Dinoroseobacter shibae DFL 12 = DSM 16493: one gene and its partner. The protein of the gene in region 1 interacts with the protein of each later gene in a pairwise test. Links are inferred from orthologs where the notes say so. Each region holds a gene or a part of one and is shown in the gene's direction. Other genes may lie near its edges. The genes, in order: DSHI_RS07480 and sfsA.

Region 1 (3,175 bases):
GAATCGGTGAAATATGCCACTTTATTAGCCTTATACGACAAAAGGCTTTTAACCATGAAACTTGTAACCTGCGCGGCCGCAGTCCTTTTTTCCGCGGCCAGCGCCCCCGCCGCCCCCGTCACCTACGACTTCGAAGCGTCATTTTCCTTCCGCTCCAGTGACGTTCCGACAAACTCCGTCGCTGACGCGGCCGAGGACCTTGGAAATCTCTCGGGCAGCTTCACCTTCGACGATGAACTGCTTCGGACAGAGACCGGCGATACTGGTCCCAGTCCGAACTTTACCCGCTCGCTCTATTCGGTGATCGATTTGCGGGTCGATGGCCTCGATCTCTCGGGCGTCGCACTGCCGGACTTGTTTCGGATCGAAGAGAACGACGTCAATGACACCGTGGGACTGGTTTATGAGGTCGACCCGCCTGCGGTGTCCTGGGAACGAGTGAGCCTTTTTCTCATCGACAACACGCGCACGGTTTTCGACTCCATTGATCTGCCGGACACGATCGACCTTGCGGATTTCGACCTCGTTCAACTTTACTTCTTCGGCGCGAACGCGGACGGCGGGTTTGAGCGGACAAATTTCACCATTACATCCCTGTCCAAGGTGGCGCCAATTCCCTTGCCGGCCGGTGGGGCGTTATTGCTGAGCGGCCTGCTCGGGATGGTGCTGATGCGGCGCAGGCGGACCTGAGCTGGCCATCAGATCGAAGCCCCGGTTTCGCGCCGGGGCTTTTTCGTTGTCGGCGGGACAGGAGCGGGGTATTTCCTGCATCCAACAAAGGAGGCGCGAACCATGAAAGACTTCGCCGATATCCCCGCCCTGATGGCCGAGATCGGGACCGCCGCAAAGGCGGCCGCTGCGGAGTTGGCCTTTGCCCCGGCAGACCAGCGCGCGCAGGCGCTGACGGCCGCCGCCGATGCGGTTTGGGCCCGGCGGGACGAGATCATCGCAGCCAATGCGCGCGATCTGGATTATGGTCGCGACAAGGGGCTGAGCCCCGCGATGATGGACCGGCTCGCGCTCGACGAGGCGCGCATCCAGGGCATTGTCGACGGGTTGCGCGCCGTGGCCGCCCAGGACGACCCCGTCGGCGCGGTTCTGTCGGAATGGGACCGGCCCACGGGGCTGCATATCCGCCGGGTGCGCACGCCCCTGGGCGTGATCGGCGTAATCTATGAAAGCCGGCCCAACGTCACGGCGGATGCGGGCGCCCTGTGCCTGAAATCCGGCAACGCGGTCATCCTGCGCGGCGGGTCCGAGAGCTTCCATTCCTCAAGCCTGATCCATGCCTGCCTGAGGGACGGGCTGCGCGCCGCAGACCTGCCCGAGACCGCGATCCAGCTGGTGCCGACCCGCGACCGGGCCGCGGTGGGCGAGATGCTGACCATGACCGATACGATCGACGTGATCATCCCCCGGGGCGGCAAGGGCCTCGTGGGCCGGGTGCAGGCCGAGGCCCGCGTGCCGGTCTTCGCCCATCTCGAAGGGATCTGCCACATCTACGTGGATGCCGACGCCGATCCCGATAAGACCGCCCGCGTGATCCTCAACGCCAAGACCCGGCGCACGGGCATCTGCGGGGCGGCCGAATGCCTCCTGGTGGACCGCGCCTGGTACGACCGGAACGGCGCAACCTTCATCGCGGACCTCATCGCGGCCGGGGTCGAGGTGCGCGCGGACGACACCCTGCAGGCGATCCCCGGCACCGTCCCGGCCAAGGCCGACGATTTCGGCCGCGAGTTTCTCGACATGATCATCGCCGCGCGGGTCGTCGACGGGGTGGACGGGGCCATCGCCCATATCCGGCGCTATGGCTCGCAGCATACCGACTGCATCCTGACCGAGAACGACGCCACCGCCGCGCGTTTCTTCCAACGGCTCGACAGCGCGATCCTGATGCGCAACGCCTCCACCCAGTTCGCCGATGGGGGCGAGTTCGGCATGGGGGCGGAGATCGGCATCGCCACGGGCAAAATGCACGCCCGCGGCCCGGTGGGGGCCGAGCAGCTGACCTCTTTCAAATACCTGGTGGAGGGTGACGGCACGATCCGCGCCTGACCCCCCCGGGCCGCTCAGACACTCAGGGTCAGCGTCGCGTCGGTCCTCGATACGGAGATGGCATTCCCGGCCTCCCGCGCCAGTTCGGCCAGCAGGGGAAATTGCACCTGTGCGGGCCGGACCCCGTCCCAGGGGCCGTTCTGTGTCAGCCCCTCCCACAAGGTCGCGTCATAGGCAAAACGCTCCGCGCTGCCCTCGAAGACCAGGCCGCGCGCGCCCACATCCACCGCGCGGATGCGCCCGCCATAGGGCATCGCCGTCTCCAGGCATTGCAACGCCAGGAACCCGCGCTTGGCGGTCGACCGCAGCATGTCCTCCGGCTGCCAGTCGATCTGCAACCGGCTGCCCTGGTAGCTGCCATGGAGCGCACCGCGCAATTCCGCGCCCTTGATCATCTGGTTCTGCACCGCGTCGCCATAGGCGATCCGGAAAAACCGGATCCGGGCATTGGCGCTGGTGACGCTGTCTGCGATCAGGGTCATTTCCGGGCTTTCGGACGCCCCGGACATCTGCAAAAGCTCCAGACCATTGCCGATCGCGCCCAATGGGCTAATAAGATCGTGACAGATGCGAGATCCGATCAGCGCGCTCAGATCGCTGCGCGCCTGAGTCCCCCCAGGCTCATCCATAGCAACCTCCGTCGAAAGGACGTGCGGCCATGTCTGAACTCAACGCCCTGCTGGAGCCCGGGATGTTCGTGCGCAACCCCGCCGAGCCGGACTGGGGCATCGGACAGGTGCAGTCGAACATCGACAGCCGCATCACCGTGAATTTCGAGAACGAGGGAAAGGTGGTCCTCGACGGTCGGCGCGTCGCGCTGGATCGGCTTTTCGACATGGACTGACGTTCCTTGAATGAGTGTACCAAAAAGCTAACAACAACCCTAGGTTGTGTCAACGAATGTCATGTCCCATGGACGATGCGGATGACATGATGCCTGAACACGCCTTGCAGACAGCGGACCATGTTGACCCACACGCCCCGATTTGACGTGAAACTCGCCACCACGGCAGAGGAATTGCGTGCGGCCCAGCGGTTGCGCTACGAGGTCTTCGTGGCCGAGCTGGGCGGTGGCGGGGACCTGGTGGATCACGACGCGCGGCTGGAAAGGGATGCG
Region 2 (3,291 bases), 1.4 Mb from region 1 along the record:
GCGCCCCAGGATCGCGGTTTTCGGATCGCAGGACCCGGCCATGATCGCCAGACGCTCGGGGCCGATGCCGCCCTCAGCCCAGATCTCCTGCATGATCTGCAGCGGGGGCCAGATGGGAAAGGCGCTGACCGGGGGCGGGCCGTCCCGGGCCACGGTGTCGATGGGGGCCTCCATCACGATGACCGGGTCGTTGACCTCGTATCCCGCGGCCTCCAGCGCCGAATCGAACGCACGCTGGGCGCCGCGCACCATGAAGAGCGGGCGCTGGCCGAGTGCGCGCATGGCCTGGGCGGCGGCGGCGATCTCGGCGGGCTTGGGCACCTGGTCGGTGGTGGCGGCCGAGACCCGCTGGCCCCCGCCCTGCCCTTCGCGCAGGGTGAAGGGGCCCACCCGATGCAGCCGGGGTGCCGCCCAAGTGGCGTCAATCGCGTCCCAGATCCCGCTCATGCAGCATCCGGAAAGGTCACCCGCAGCGCCGCGACCGCCTTGGCAAGCGCGGACGCATCCGTCCCGCGCACCACGACATTCGCGCCGAAGACGCCATCCTTGATAAACGGGTACGACCCGAAGGAGAGGTCGGGGAACTCCGCCGCGAGCGCGCCAAGTGGCCCTGCAATCTCGCCCTCGGGACGGATCACGCGCAGGCTTTCGGACAGGACCGGCGCGCCGCCTGTCAGCGTGGGCAGGATCGAGGCGACCATGGCGCGGAAGACCGACGGCACCCCGGCCATCACGTGCACATTGCCCAGGGTGAAGCCGGGCGCAGCACTGACCGGGTTGTCGATCAGGGTCGCGCCCTCGGGGATACGCGCCATCCGCAACCGCGCCGCGTTCAGCTCGGTCCCGGATTTGGCGTAATGCGCGGCCAGCAGCGCACGGGCATCCTCGCGCACGTCTATGGGCGCATCGAAGGCGGCTGCCACCGCGTCGGCGGTGATATCGTCATGGGTCGGCCCGATCCCGCCGGACGTGAACACATGGGTGTATCGCCTGCTCAGCTCCCGCACGGTGGCGGTGATGGTCGCGGCCTCGTCCGAGATCACCCGCGCCTCGGTCAGCGGGATGCCCTTGGCCGTCAGCTCCCCGGCCAGATGATGCATGTTCTTGTCCTGGGTGCGCCCGGACAGGATTTCGTCGCCGATGACGATCATCGCTGCTGTCGGTGTTGCCATGGCCTTACGTCCCTTGCCCTGCCCTTTGACCGGGTATAGGTCCGCGCCATGCGCTTTCAAACCCCTCTTGTGCCCGCCCGGCTGGTCCGGCGATACAACCGCTTTCTCAGTGACGCAGTGTTGGAGGACACCGGCGAAGAGGTCCGCGCCCATTGCCCCAATCCCGGCGCCATGCTGGGCCTGAAGGACGCGGGGCAGCGGATCTGGCTGGAGCCGAATGACGATCCGAAGAAGAAGCTGCGTTATGGCTGGCGGCTGGTGGAACTGGCAGACGGGCACATGGCGGGGATCGACACCTCGGTGCCCAACAAGGTGGTGGGCGAGGCGCTGGCGGCGCGCGCGATCACCGAGTTGGCCGCCTACGGCACCATCCGGGCGGAGGTGAAATACGGCACCAACTCGCGCGTGGATTTCCTTGCGACCGAGCCGGGTCTTCCGGACACCTATGTGGAGGTCAAGAACGTCCATCTGCGCCGCGCAGAGGATTGGGCCGAGTTTCCCGACAGTGTGACCACCCGCGGCGCCAAGCATCTTGCCGAGCTTGCCCGCATGGTCGAAGCCGGGCACCGAGCGGTTATGCTCTACCTCGTGCAGCGCACGGATTGCACACGGCTACGCCTGGCGCCGGACCTGGACCCAAGCTATGCCCGCGCGTTCGACGCGGCCCGCGCGACTGGGGTCGAGATGCTGTGCTACGGCACGCTTATCGACACGGGCGGTGTAACGCTGGGGCGGGCATTGCCGGTCGATCCGGCGGCGCAAGCGCCGCAGAACGAGGACTAGAAGCCCGCTGCGAAAGCCCTTATCTTACCGGGTGATGGAGACTTCAGTGAACGAACAGCCGCGCACGACCCTGACCAAGGATGGTATCCGCCTCTATGAGCGCGCGGATTTCGCAGGCATGCATACCGCGGGGAAACTGGCCGCACAGATCCTCGACGATATCGCGCCGCATGTGGTGCCCGGCGTGACCACCGGAGAGCTCGACCGGATCATCACAGAGCAGGTGGAGGCCGCCGGCGCAACCTCGGCCACCATCGGCTACAAGGGGTATCAGCACGGCTCGTGCATCTCGATCAACCACGTGGTCTGCCACGGCATCCCCGGAGAGAAGAAGCTCAAGGATGGCGACATCCTGAACATCGACGTGACAGTGATCGTGGATGGCTGGTTCGGGGATACCTCGCGCATGTACGTGGCCGGCAAGTTGAACCGCCGCGCCGAGCGTCTGATCGAGGTCACCCATGACGCGCTGATGGAGGGGATCAAGGCCGTGCGCCCCGGCAATACCTTCGGTGACATCGGCAACGCGATCCAGACCTTCGTGGAAAGCCACCGGATGTCCGTCGTGCGCGATTTCTGCGGCCACGGGCTGGGCCGGGTGTTCCATGCGCCGCCGAATGTCCTGCATTACGGACGCAAGGGGACGGGCCCTGTCCTTGAAGAGGGCATGTTCTTCACCATCGAGCCCATGGTCAACCTCGGTCGGCCCGAGACCAAGGTGCTCGCCGATGACTGGACCGCCGTGACGCGCGACAAGAGCCTCAGCGCGCAGTTCGAGCATTCCATCGGGGTGACCGCCGACGGGTGCGAGATCTTCACCCTGTCCCCGGGCGGCCTGTTCCACCCGACCTACAAAGCTTGATCGCCAGCGCTCCGCAGGTTTGCGCAAACCCGTGAGCATGACCGCGGGGCTTGCCGTGCTGGAGTGTTCATTCTTGGCGTCGGTGAGAAGGTCACCGCGGCACCGGGCATTCGTAACTCCCAAAGACCCTTGCACGCCGCAATCATCACGACGCCGCCAGGGTCTTCCACCTACCAAACTTCGCTATCCGGCCTGCTCGAAAATGACCCTGTTGTTGGGATCGGCGGGGAAGCCGAGGCGTTGGAGTTCGGCACGGATCCTCTCATAACAGGGCATTTCGCCCGCACAGACCTGAAACAAAGTCCAGGCAACCGAGACCTTTTCGGGCGAAGTCCGCGCCCGACTGATCAAACGTCCGTCCCTCGGTGTGCTTCCCAGGGCAGCAAGACTCAAGGACGCGATCACATCCGAGAAAAGGCAGGTATTTCGAGGGGGGTGCTCCTCAGAAAAGTCGCGAGGCTTCCTGCACCCCAT

Evidence for each region.
Region 2: the proteins of DSHI_RS07480 (region 1) and sfsA interact in binary tests that used the Escherichia coli proteins (3 or more experiments, as listed by UniProt). The link is inferred for Dinoroseobacter shibae DFL 12 = DSM 16493 from one-to-one orthologs.

The regions. Positions count from the first base shown.
Region 1 is NC_009952.1:1,523,123-1,526,297, forward strand. The notes cover bases 69-2,925. They hold DSHI_RS07480 (glutamate-5-semialdehyde dehydrogenase), read left to right. Parts: upstream 69-792; coding sequence 793-2,058; downstream 2,059-2,925. Other genes in these bases: DSHI_RS07475 (VPLPA-CTERM sorting domain-containing protein), read left to right, coding at 69-690; DSHI_RS07485 (histidine phosphotransferase family protein), read right to left, coding at 2,073-2,687; DSHI_RS07490 (DUF3553 domain-containing protein), read left to right, coding at 2,717-2,902. In the rest of the region: more of DSHI_RS07475, read left to right, coding at 55-68; olsB (L-ornithine N(alpha)-acyltransferase), read left to right, coding at 3,023-3,175. UniProt on the Escherichia coli protein: Catalyzes the NADPH-dependent reduction of L-glutamate 5-phosphate into L-glutamate 5-semialdehyde and phosphate. The product spontaneously undergoes cyclization to form 1-pyrroline-5-carboxylate.
Region 2 is NC_009952.1:116,108-119,398, reverse strand. Bases 115-3,087 are described here. They hold sfsA (DNA/RNA nuclease SfsA), read left to right. Parts: upstream 115-1,220; coding sequence 1,221-1,955; downstream 1,956-3,087. Other genes in these bases: map (type I methionyl aminopeptidase), read left to right, coding at 2,002-2,817; DSHI_RS00590 (competence/damage-inducible protein A), read right to left, coding at 444-1,172; DSHI_RS00595 (GNAT family N-acetyltransferase), read right to left, coding at 115-447. Outside these bases: more of DSHI_RS00595, read right to left, coding at 1-114. UniProt on the Escherichia coli protein: Binds to DNA non-specifically. Could be a regulatory factor involved in maltose metabolism.